3 regions of the Desulfosporosinus sp. FKA genome follow, and region 2 is predicted to be linked to each of the others. Evidence: riboswitches for the same ligand, from Rfam matches in the RefSeq annotation. Region 2 holds a riboswitch; each other region holds the start of a gene.
What was found. A riboswitch is a leader RNA that binds a small molecule or an ion and turns the genes downstream of it on or off. The one in region 2 is predicted to bind cyclic di-AMP.
Positions count from the first base shown of each region.

Region 1: linked by a shared signal. The riboswitch ahead of B5771_RS04365 (C40 family peptidase) and the one ahead of B5771_RS20150 (C40 family peptidase) in region 2 are both predicted to bind cyclic di-AMP.
Region 3: linked by a shared signal. The riboswitch ahead of B5771_RS05200 (KUP/HAK/KT family potassium transporter) and the one ahead of B5771_RS20150 (C40 family peptidase) in region 2 are both predicted to bind cyclic di-AMP.

Region 1 is NZ_NAHZ01000015.1:162,693-166,987, reverse strand. It holds gene B5771_RS04370 (hypothetical protein) at 145-582, opposite strand; gene B5771_RS04365 (C40 family peptidase) at 1,054-1,860, opposite strand; cyclic di-AMP (ydaO/yuaA leader) riboswitch at 1,866-2,005, opposite strand; gene lgt (prolipoprotein diacylglyceryl transferase) at 3,145-3,915, opposite strand.
Region 2 is NZ_NAHZ01000033.1:178,550-182,844, forward strand. It holds gene B5771_RS20145 (cell wall-binding repeat-containing protein) at 1-1,616, shown strand, start outside; gene B5771_RS20150 (C40 family peptidase) at 1,762-2,517, opposite strand; cyclic di-AMP (ydaO/yuaA leader) riboswitch at 2,521-2,660, opposite strand; gene sigI (RNA polymerase sigma-I factor) at 2,965-3,681, shown strand; gene B5771_RS20160 (hypothetical protein) at 3,674-4,295, shown strand, end outside.
Region 3 is NZ_NAHZ01000017.1:48,174-52,468, forward strand. It holds gene B5771_RS05200 (KUP/HAK/KT family potassium transporter) at 126-2,132, opposite strand; cyclic di-AMP (ydaO/yuaA leader) riboswitch at 2,251-2,397, opposite strand; gene B5771_RS05205 (APC family permease) at 2,934-4,295, shown strand, end outside.

The sequences.
Region 1 (4,295 bases), on a different contig from region 2:
TCCGAAACTCTCCTCTCTTGTCACGAAGAGCTCGTTAATATTAATATCTGCCTCTTTACGTGACCAATGGCAATGCGTATGTAAATAATTCAAAAAGCAGGATCCTTTCAATAAGTGACCCTGCTTTTTCATGACATCTAAAAGTTACTTTGAACCCATTGCTTCTTTTACTAAAGGCTGCAGGGCTGGATCTTTTACCATGGCCTCAAATGTTGCTTTCATTTTAGGATCAGCCATAATCTGCACCATTGGCTTAAACATCGATGGATTAGACATAATGCTTACCATGTTATCGAGATTTTGACTACTCCCCATAATCCCGATCATATTCTTTTGGACCTCACTGCTTTTCATAATATCGATCATCATCGGCGTTATTTGTGAAGACCCCATTACTTTTACCATGGACTGGCGTGTATCAGGTGAACTCAGAACATTTGCCATTTCTGTAGGATTGCTCGTCATATATTGAGTCATATTACTGGGGTTCATCACGCTATTTTGACTTCCACAACCAGCAAGACTTAACACTGTGATAGAACTTAGGGCAATAAACACTATAGTCTTGACTCTCTTATTCAAAATCGATCATCTCCAATCATTTTTGTACTTAATAACAATTACTGAGTTAAGAGCTATATAAATTTTAATAAGTAAGGTTAAAGAACTTAACAAATCAAATACGACTTAGCGGGCACCTCCTTAAAAAGGATTAATCATTATAGCTTTTAAATAGTTGAATATACGAATATCTCTATAATTCTCTTGTATTTCTACATAAATTCTTAAATTCCTTCTTATTTTGCAGGTTTATGGATATCATCACAATGTACTATTATTTACATATGTAGGAGCTATTCTTACAGGTTAATAATTCCAGGAACGATAACTTGGATTACATGTGTTCTATGATTTTTAAATTAAGTATTCTATTTTAAAGGAAAAGGAAATGGCTAAGACTGTAATCCTAATACCATTTCCTTTTTATTGTTACCTTGTTTACTATAGGTACAGTCATTTAAAGGTTAATCTCTTAGTCAATATAGCGCAAAGTTAAAGGATTCGACGCGCACCAAGGTAATGTTTTGACCAATAACTTTCCGACAAATTATGAATACCTACACCATCACTAGATGCTCCGACTGTTTGTCCTCCACCAATATAAATTCGTACATCAGTAGCTCCAGGAGCATAGGTTTGAAAAAACACAAGATCTCCTGGTCTTAGATTATTACGACTTACCGTTGAGCCTAGTTTGTATTGTTCGGCAGCAGTTCGTGGAAGTGAAATTCCGGAGGCCCTAAATACATGTTGGACAAACCCTGAACAATCAAATCCTTTTATACTCGTTCCGCCCCAGAGATATGGAATACCTTGTAAACTTAATGCATGACTTATAAGCTTATCTACGTATAAACTGCCCCTCGATACTTGGGGCATCGAAGCTTGTTTAGGTTTGATATTAGAAACCTTCTGTGCAGAAGTGCTTTTTTTCTTGGTATCCTTATTTATCGGAGGTACTCTTAATGTCTTTACTAAGGCCGGTGTTTTGCTAACAACAGGCGTTATCGATTCTTTTTGGTTAGAAATAATTTTACTAGTTATTTGAGGTTCATTCATGTTAGACTCGATTGAACTTGTCCAATGAAAGGCTACACGTATTGCTTGAGAATATGCTTTTGATTGAGAAACTACTACAGGGGAATTTTTGTATACGGTACTTGGTAGCTTAGTAACCATAGGGGTAACTTTGGAATTTAAAACCGCCGCTTGAGAAGGGGCAATCCCCACTAAACTATTTGTCAAAAGAACACCACTAAGGGCAACCCTAGTAAACCACTTTTTCTGGAGAATAAACAATGACTGGCTCCACCTTTCATAGCTTACGAGGTTAGTTGTCGGATTCGGGTAAAAAGGTGTAAACCCTACATGTTCAAAACATGATTCACCCCATATGAAATCCCCCGTTCCAAGCATTTATGCTCAGATTCAGCACTTCAATTTTTAAATATTAGTATTTAGCTTTGCGGATATTGTCTTATAGAAGTCCTCCTTTCTTATCTCGTAATGCTAAATCCCATTCATCTTGAAACATCGTAATTATACTCTAGTACTATGAATTTCCTATGAACGAACGTATTTTCCGATATTGAACATCTTCTTAGAACATACTCTTATTTGCTGGCTTATGATTTCCCTAAATACGAAGAAGGTGAAAGCGAATGGTTGTTTCGCCTGATCTCTCAAACTTATCCTTTATCATGCAAAACGGAGTTATTTTTCTTAGTTTATCGCCCAACCCGTGCAAAGGTTCAGATGGCCCTAGGGTTAATATTTTTAAAATTATTATAGAGTAAGAAGCAATTGACGTATAGAAATTTCAGGATGCAGCTTAATTCCTTTAGTTCAAAAATAATAAGTCCCCCTGTAGCTTCATCATACATCGAAAAATTACTTTGAAATTTTTTTCACTTTTTATCGTAGCATCTATATTAAGATGATACATTTGGGTACCGGGTAGATTCAAAATCCTGAATTGATTATCGAGATATTGCCCACGTAAAATTTTGAACTAATTTTATATCGGGCGCACCATCCATAATGTTTGGAACATCCAGGCCAATCCAATAGACGCTCTTAAACTCGGGCAGCTTATCATAGAATTGAATAGTAACATGATTCCCTTGATAGACTTGGATCATTGGTCCCGGTGAATTCAATTATATCCCCAATCATTAGTGCCGAGTCCGGGTAGAATTCCTCTGTATTTTTCATTTATGCTGTTACCTTCCTTATCTGTATCTGTCATTTTAGTGATCTGTTTAAGAACTACTGTTTTCCTCGAAATTTATAGATTTTTTTGTAACAGGGTGGTCCTTGTGATTTTCCTGGTCATGATGAGGATCCCCATGTTGGCCGCCGCAGCACCCCCCCATACCTTTCCTATGCATTAAGATCATCATCCCAAATATTAATAAATACCAACCATATTGGTTTAAGAACAGCCACATAAAACATCATCCTTTCTTTGAAATTGAAAAGTCTCCACTAAGACAATTGGTTAGTGTTAGCAAATTTCTTTGCTTCTAATGGAGTAATCTTAAAAAGCGGATTCTTTAGTTAGCTGAATGAATGAATTCACTCTTAGTCTGTATTCCTATATGATAAAACAATCGCAGAAATAAGAGCGATGACGATCATCCCTATACTACTCCATTGAGCCGAAGTCCAATGGAATAAATAACGTGCACCATCCCCTCGGAAAAATTCTAAGCCGAATCGTCCTAATGAATATAGAATAATGTAGATTAAAAAAAGAATACCCCTCGGCCATTTGCGCCAATGTGAAAGAATTATGATTAAGGCAAATACAATCAAATCCCATTGTCCTTCCCAAACCTCTGCAGGCCATAGGGGTTGACTTCCATAAGCAGCATAAGCAGTGGTACCAGGAGGATAGACTAGACCAAAACCTGAGTTTGTCGGTCTACCGAAGGCGTCGCCATTGAGGAAGCATGCTATTCGCCCAATTGCCTGTCCTATAATAATACCGGGGGTTGCAATATCTGCCATTTTCCAGAAATTAAGCTGATGTTTACGTGTATAAATCCACCCAACCATAAAAGCTCCTAGCAAAGCCCCCTGAATTGCCAGGCCACCATGCCAAATCTTCAAAATCTCGGCAGGATGTAGGTAATAATATCCCCATTCATAAAATAAGACTTGCCAAAAACGTGCTCCAATCACAGCTCCAATCACGGCATAGACTACTAAATCCAAAAGATGCCGACGATATTCTTTTTCAGAAGAAGCTAGTGAATAAGCGACCCCTAAGGCTATACTTATTGCAAAAGCAACTACGACACCATAGGATCTTAAAGAATATCCCCCGATGCTGAATAAAGTTTGTAGCAAATTCGACGCTCCTTCCTACTTTAGTATCAATAGATATACCTATTATCCATTTTGCTTTTTCAGTTTTTCCTCCTTTAATTACCCTAGGAATAATTTTCGCGTTAACTTGTCTTCATGTCCTGAGTATAGTAGAACAATTCGATTTTGATGTGAATTAGTTGTGAATTTCTAACGAATAAAAAACTTTGCAAATTAATGGGCGTTCTTAGCTCTTTTGACTAAACTTAGTAGCAATAGGAATGTTTCCGGTATTTCTCCACCTTTTTCCCTTCTTCAATACCTTGCAGGCTTAAGCACAGTTGTTTACATAAAGATCCTTTCCTGTAACTCCCCCACCTTGCTATCTAGTTGTTTGGGCTAATCCAAAGGCAGAATACGGA
Region 2 (4,295 bases):
CTTTGTTTCTAACCGCGTTATTTACATTTTCGTCTGTTCTCCCCGTATTGGCTTCAACGGATACGTCAACCATTTCTCCCGTTATCAATAGAATGGCAGGTCAAGATCGTTATGAAACGTCAAGCACAATTGCCGAACAAGGTTGGCCTAATGGTTCAACAAATTGTATCTTAGCCTTTGGAGGTAATTTCACGGATAGTCTTGCTGCTGTACCCCTGGCAAAAAAATATGATGCCCCGATATTACTTACTGAGAGCACAACGCTGCCGGCAATCACCAAAAAAACATTAACTGATTTGAAAACCAAAAATGTTACAATAATAGGTGGTACTGGAGTGATCTCTGCTGCTATAGATACTGAACTACAAGCAATGGGGATAACAACCAATAGGATTTATGGGTACGATAAATATGAAACTGCAATAGCTGTAGCTAAGCAAGTGACCTCGTCACCAACGATGCTGTTTGTTTGTACTTCTGACGATTTCACCGATGCTCTTTCAATTTCACCTGTCGCAGCAATTAAACAAGATCCAATCATTCTTGTATCTCAAGACAGTATCCCTGAATCGGTTAAAAACTATATTTCTGCAAACAACGGTATTGTCAAGACTTATGTTATCGGTGATTCCGATGAAATTAGTGATAGTGTTGCTAATCAATTTCCCAATTATGAAAGGATTGCTGGTAATGACAGCTATAGCACAAATATTGCTGTTAACAATCAATTCGCCAGTGTTTTTGGCACTAAAATTACAACTGTAGCTTCCGGTGAACAATTTCCTGATGCCCTAAGCGGAAGTGCTCTAGCCTCAAAAATTGCTGCTCCTATAATTTTAATCAACAATTCTCCGGCAGATGTGACAAGAAGTTATTATCAAGACAGAATTGCCAATGGTTTAAACGGTGACAGCAATGTAACACCTACCGTTGATATATTTGGCGGAACAGTTGTTATCCCTGATAGTGTTATGTCAGGGTTAGCACAGGGAAAGGCCGGAGTAAGTCATTTAAGTCCTGTTAGTGTAACAACTGCAATCGGAATTGCCCCAGTGCTGCCTTCAACGGTAACGGCTACTATGATGGATGGGACAACCAAAACAGTAAATGTCACTTGGCCAATTATAGAATCAAGCAGGTATGGATCAGCGGGTAGTTTTTGCGTAACAGGTACAATTGCTGAATCGACAACGGTTAAGCCTATAGCTACCGTTGAGGTTAGACATGAGAATCCAATTCCTATTATAACAGTTGATCAAATTCAGCAAGATATTTTGGGCACATGGACAACATCTGATGGAAAATACACCTTAAACTTTGAAAATGATGGAACCTTAGAAGTCTCTCAAGAAAATACCGGATATACGACTAATTATAAAGCTGCGTATTCTTTTCCCAATAGTACAATGATCAAAATTACAAACTCCAGCTGGACTGAAGAAGATAATTTTGTTTTAATCGGTAAGTATTTAGAAATTTATAATATGGGTATTCCACATATAACAGGTAATAATATAATAACAGGCACTTCCGCTTATACAGGTTACCTAAATCATCCAACGAGTTTTACTCCTTCTACAGATCCGGTTAATTTCATTTTTATGAAGACAAACTGACATTAGCCTAGTTTATCCAGATGCCACCCACTTCTTGTAAGTGGAAGTGGGTGGTTTGGGGGGATATATGAGAAAAAAGTGCTTTGGCTGAGTTACGCCAAAGCACTTTTTTATTAAAATAATATGGCTGTTAATTAACGGCGAATTATTTATACCTTCGGGCTCCAAGATAATTTTTAACATAAAAGCTGTCACTCAAGTTGGTAATAGTTACCCCTTTTTTAGGGTTATCAGCATGAACAAATTTCCCGCCGCCGATGTAAATACCTACGTGAGATGCTCCCTTAGAATACGTAGAAAAGAAAACTAAGTCTCCCGGTTGGAGGTTACTCTCGCTGACAGAATCGCCTGAAGCATATTGGGCATAAGATGTTCGAGGAAGAGAAATACCAGATCCAGCATAAACATACTGAGTAAATCCGGAACAATCAAATCCTTTTAACGTTGTCCCGCCAAAAATATAGGGCTTACCCACTAAACTTACAGCATGGTCGATGATGTCAGAATGGTTAATGTCGCCGCGAGATACATTGGTCTCATCAGTCCTAGTATTATTTGACACAGCCTGAGCAACTTGAGTTATATGTACTGATGATGTACTTTTAGGAAGAGAGCTTTCCGCTGTTTGCGTAGTTTTCGCCTGAATTTGATTATTCTTTGGAGCAGCTGCTGTAACGGTTGCTGCTGCTTTATAGATTGGCTCTGTTTTCTCTGAAGATAACCGTTGGTGAATAAATTGAGGAACAATGAACGACGTTGAAAAGGAATCCAATTTGCTAGGATTCGTGAAAGAATCGAAACTCAAGGTTTGAGACGTTGATGGCATTAAAACATTCCCCACCAAGAGCATTCCGGATAGAATGACACCTGATAGTCGGAACAGGCCTGGAGACAATTTCATTCCCTTTTCACCTTTCATAGCTTACGAGGTTAGTTGTCGGATTCGGGCGAAGGTAACAGCCCTACGCCATAGTGGCGATTCACCCCGTATAGAAATAAAATCCCCCGCTCTAGAGTAATCTCTAGATTCAGCTTTATTTTTCTTTGTCATATTTTTCATAAACAAGAATTCGACAGAATTCGCCAATATCCTCTAAAACGAAATGTGTAATATTTGGTAAAGAGCCATTTTTAGACATAACGATACCATTGTAATAATTACCATACGAATCAGAGAGAGCTTTTGGTTACCGCGAGAGGAAATGACTAACAATGTATCGAATGTTTACAGTTGGGTGATTAAACTACCGGTATTTTTGTATTTGTAGAAGAATCTGAAGGTAATTTGGGGTGAGCCCCCCTAAAAAAGGAGAAACCCTATCGTATAAGAGGGTAGGAGGAAGAAAGCATGCCGGAATGGGAAGACCAATCGACGTGGCAGCGTTTGAAAGAGGATTCGAAAGCCCGAGAGGATTTTTTGGCCAAATCTCAAATGTTTATTTGTCATGTGGCTAGCCAGGCGTGTTTTCATTTTCTGGAATGGGGCAGGGATGAGGAATTATCCGAGGCTTTGATCGCTTTTAATGAAGCCATCGATTTGTTTATTGCTGATAAAGGCGTGCCTTTTTTAGCATTTGCCAGAGTTTTAATCAAAAGGCGCCTTATTGATTATCATCGGAAACAGCGGTCACAGCTGACAAATTCACTCGACCAAGAGGATATTGGACGAGACATTGAAATTCATCTGAGTTTAAATGAATTCAAAGAGAAAGAACAAAACCGGGAGAGGGCGGCGGAAATTCAACAGTTTACGCAAGCTTTGGCGGCAGTAAACCTTACCTTTCAAGATTTAGTTGCAGCTTCACCCAAACATCGAGATTCTCGTGAGACATTGCTTAGGGCGGCAAGAGAACTGGCATTTGACGAAGAACTATGGGCCCATGTTGAACGAACTGGAAAAGTCCCTATGCAAGCTTTAGCACTGAAAACTCAGATTCACCCTAAAGTTTTGGAAAGGGGACGGAAATATATCTTAGCAGTAGCTTTGCTTATAGCCAATCAACATGACTATATATATTTAAGAGAATATGTCACCTCGCGGGAAAAGGGGGGAGAAAATGAGTAAGTTGAAAGCTGTGGTACTGGAGAAATCCGGGTTTCGCTACACTGTTTTAGGAAATGACGGCGCTTTTCGCCATGTTTACAGGCGACGGAACATTGAAGCAGGCGAGGAAATCGAAGTTCGGACAGGTATAATGAATGCAAACAGCCTGCGTATTGGGGCAGGGGTAGCCGCATTATTCCTCTTAGTCTTGATGGCTTGTTTGGGATGGAACCTTTATCAAGCACCAACTGCAGTTGCGTTGCTCTCAGTAGACATTAATCCAAGTTTACAATTTACGATTGACTCCCAAGGGCGCTTATTAAAGTTCCAGAGCGAAAATGATGATGCCAAAAGCATGTTAAGTCAGTTAGATCTTAAAGGACAGCCACTAGATAAGGCCCTTGAACAAATTATCACCCAATCTTATGATCATAAATTCCTGAATTCCCAACAAAACTGGGTCGTGGTGGGATATTCTCCAATGTCAGATAAAACCTCAGATCAAATGCCTAAAGAACTTAACGATCAACAAATCGCTTTATGGGTCACGAGAGCAATTAAGAAAAATGGGTTTACTCCACAGGTTGCAGTTTTTCCTCTGACCTCTCAGGAGCGCGAGCTAGCACAACAAGGAG
Region 3 (4,295 bases), on a different contig from region 2:
TCTGATCAAAAAGTTAACCTACCCAAAAGCACAGGCAAGTTTTGCCTGTGCTTTTGGGTATCCTATTAAATTTAGAACAGACTGAGGATTAATATAAGAAATTAGTCATAAAACTCAAATTTTGTTTATCTAGATTCTCTTTTAAGCTTAATTTGCTTGGGGGTTCCTAAACGTAAAGGAACATGCTCAACCTTCACATCAGTATGTTCCAGTCCAAACCAACTTACGGGAGAAACTGTAATTTTCTTTAAGCGAAGTTTAAATTGCATAATAAGTTGTTTATATAAAGGTAGGCTGTTATCATTAGCCAGTTCTTCGCGTACTAAAACAAAACAGAAATCCCCAATGTTACGATTGATATCATTTGTAGCATATAATTGCAATTGTTCTTTTATTTCGTGTGACTTCATAAGATCGGTTACAATTTGTCTTAAATACCTGCTCACTTTTTGTTCAACCCTAAATCCTAAACGAAGTTGAATCTTAAAAACATAATCGGTGCCAAAGTTTTCAACAGTATAGGTCATAGACCTCGGTTCATCGGTGACCTGAACATTGATAAACCAATAAACTTCTGCTCTTTTTGGCCTTTTATCCAAAATCGAGTAAATAATTTCCTTGTCTACTTTTCCTGGTTTGGACTTATTTGTTAAATAAACCAGGTTCGTAGCATATATCGGAAAATGTTCATCATTTCTAAGCATTCCAAGTTTATCAATATAATCTTTCAGTGAAACTTCTTTTATCACCATTTTTTCGAAAATAGTCGCTTTATACCATAAAATCATTTGTATTAAAATTAGAGCAGCAATAAACACCGTTATAAAACCGCCGCGAAAAAACTTCGCTGCACTTGAAAGGAAAAAACAAGTTTCTATTGTTCCAAAAATAATGGGCACGAGAAGTGAGAGCAGCCTGGATACCCTTTTCTTAATAAGCCAATTGAACAACAAGATTGTAGTCATCAACATCGTAATTGTAATTGCTAATCCATAGGCTGCTTCCATGTGTGAAGAAGTTTGGAAGTATAGAACCACTCCGATACAAGAAAGCATCAAAAGGTGATTGACGATTGGAATGTACATTTGACCTTTTGACAAAGCCGGATAATGAATCTTTAATCTCGGCAATAAATCTAATTTAATTGCTTCTGAAACGAGTGTATAGGATCCACTAATTAAAGCTTGAGAAGCAATAATCGCTGCAAGAGTTGCTAAAATGACACCAATAATACGAAAGTTTTCCGGAATTAGACCAAAAAAAGGATTAAAATCAAACATATGCTGCATTCCAGGGTTATCTTTAATCTGCAGCACCCAAGCCCCTTGCCCGAAATAGTTCAGAAGCAGGCAGATTTTAACGAAAGGCCAAGTTCCGTAAATGTTTTTCCGTCCAACGTGCCCTAGATCGGAATACAATGCTTCAGCACCTGTAGTGGCCAAGAATACGCTGCCCAAGATCGCAAACCCGGCTTTGTTTTGATCACTAAACAACAATTTAATTCCATAGTATGGAGATAGTGATTTGAGTATATTCAGGTTCCCAGAAATATGAATTATGCCCAGAACGGCCAGCATAAGAAACCATAAAAGCATAATTGGTCCGAATAATCGTCCTAATATCTCGGTCCCGGAACGTTGCAGGAGGAATAGAACACAAAGAATAAAAATGGTAATTATAATTACAGTGGATTGATTTGAACCGAAATTATTAGTATAGGCGGGAATCCATTTTAATCCTTCTACTGCACTTGTGACGGTAACTGCCGGAGTTAAAATACCGTCTGCTAAAAGGGCTGCAGCCCCAATCATAGCCGGGACAATAAACCAAGCACGTCTTCTTCGGATTAATGAATATAGTGCAAGGATGCCACCTTCCCCATGATTGTCTGCTCTAAGTGTGATAAGGACGTACTTAATAGTGGTAAGTAAGGTAATAGTCCAGAAAATAAGGGAAATGGAACCGTATATAAACTCGTTGGTTATTGAATTTAATTGTCCGTTTCCTTCAATTAACGCCTTCATTACATATAAGGGTGATGTACCAATATCACCATAAACAACACCGATGGTTACGAGCATACCCGCAATAGTTAATGGTCGTTCTTTACAGAAATGCAATTCCTTTTCCATTATCTATCCTTTCATATCACTTTATAGTTTAGCTCTGTCTGATTAATACCAAAAGAAAAACCCCATTTGGGGTCAGTGTATAAAAGTATGTAAACAAACCAGCTGGTATGGTTTGTTTTCCCCCTCCTTTCAACGCCTGCGAGGTTAGCTGCCGGATTCGGGTCGAAAGAAATAACCCGTCACATACTGTGATTCACCCCATTGGGCTAAATCAATAGCCCTTATCTGGTTCCCCCGCTTCCTAAGAATTCAGCGTTTGTTTATATAACTGTTAATAATATTAATCCTTTAATACTAGAATATATAGCACCATAATGAGGTATTTACAGCGAATATTCTCCTAACAAGCTTACTATTCAGAGGTACTTTTATTATAATTAGTCATGCGTATTATCTCTGCATCGTTCTTCAATTTGCTTAATCCTAAATCATCTTTTGCTGGGGGTGTCTCTATAAGTTTTGCCAACATTCAACGATTAGGTTATACTGGTTAAGCTTTAAGCTTTAAGCTTTAAGCTTTAAGCTTTAAACTTTAAAATTTATAAATTATAATATATTTGCTATTATAAGTGTAAACTGTGATAAAATAATCGAAAAATGTTTATAAGAAGGTGAAATACGCAAAATATTAAAAATGATCACTAATAACTTCTTATACTATGTTTCTAGTCATTCCAATGAATTTTTCTAGCTTTGGTGGACTAGTGAACTCGTTTGGCTAAAATACGGGGAACCCACTCCCACTTAGAGAAGTGGGGGAGTCTTACGATTGGATCAAGCTTGAGGAGGATGTTTTGCAAAATGCAACAATCAAAATTAAAACGTGATTTATCTCTTTTAGATTTAACATTTGCCGGAGTAGGCGGCATTATCGGTTCTGGCTGGCTCCTAGCCTCTCAAGCTGCGGCGGCAGTTGCCGGGCCCTCAGCCATAATCTCCTGGATTGTGGGTGGTATAGCCGTCATTCTCATGGCCCTAGTTTATGCTGAGTTAGGGGGGATGCTTCCGGAAGCTGGAGGCACAGTCCGATACCCACAATATTCTCATGGAAGCCTGGTCAGCTTTATCATAGGGTGGGGAGGATGGTTAAGCTGGGTTGCTACTCCACCTGCTGAAGCTGAAGCGATCACCCAATATGCCAATAATTTTGTACATATTCTCTATAATACTAATACAGGATTGCTTACTCTGAGCGGTCTTTTAGTCTCCATTCTTCTAACGGTGCTTTTTTTCATTCTTAATTACTTTGGTGTAAAACTCTTTGCTCGTGTTAATACAAGTATTACCTGGATCAAATTTGTTATTCCTGTTCTAACGGCTGTCTTAATCATGGCTTTTGGTTTTCATAGCAGCAACTTTACCAGTCATGGGGGATTTTTCCCCAGTGGATTTTCCTCGACCTTGATGGCGGTCGGTAGTTCGGGGATCATTTTCTCCCTCCAGGGCTTCCGTCAGCCGGTGGAATTAGCGGGGGAATCCCGTAATCCAAAGCGAGATCTGCCGCTTGCCCTTATCCTGACGGTTCTTATCTGTGTCGGTATTTATGTTTTATTGGAAATAGCTTTCGTAGGAAGTCTCACTCCTGCAATGTTGAGCAAAGGCTGGTCTTCTTTGAGTTTGGATGCTCCTTTCGCTCAGCTGGCCGCAGCCGTCAACATCGGCTGGTTAGCGATTGTCCTGCAAGCCGATGCAATGATCTCTCCGGCGGGAACAGGCCTGGTCTACACCGCGTCTACCGCTCGAGGAATTTATGCTATGGCAGAAAATGGCTACATGCCTAAACTATTTAGCAAAATCCATCCCAAATGGCGCATCCCTGTTAATGCTTTATACTTTAACCTCATCGTCGGCCTGCTTACTCTCCTTCCTTTTTCTTCCTGGAATAAAATTATCGCTTTTGTTTCGGTTACAGGAGTAATCAGTTACCTTCTGGGACCCGTAGCTACCAGCGTCCTTCGACGCACAGCCCCGGAAATTCCGCGACCCATCAACATTTTTGGCTTATCTGTTCTATCCCCTCTGGCCTTTATCGTTGCCGGGCTAATCGTTTACTGGACCGGTTGGCCCAATACCGGCTACGCCCTGGGATCTGTCGTCGTCGGTCTTTTGATTTATTTCTATTATTACTGCAAAGGAAATTTTCGGTCCCGTCATATCCGTTCT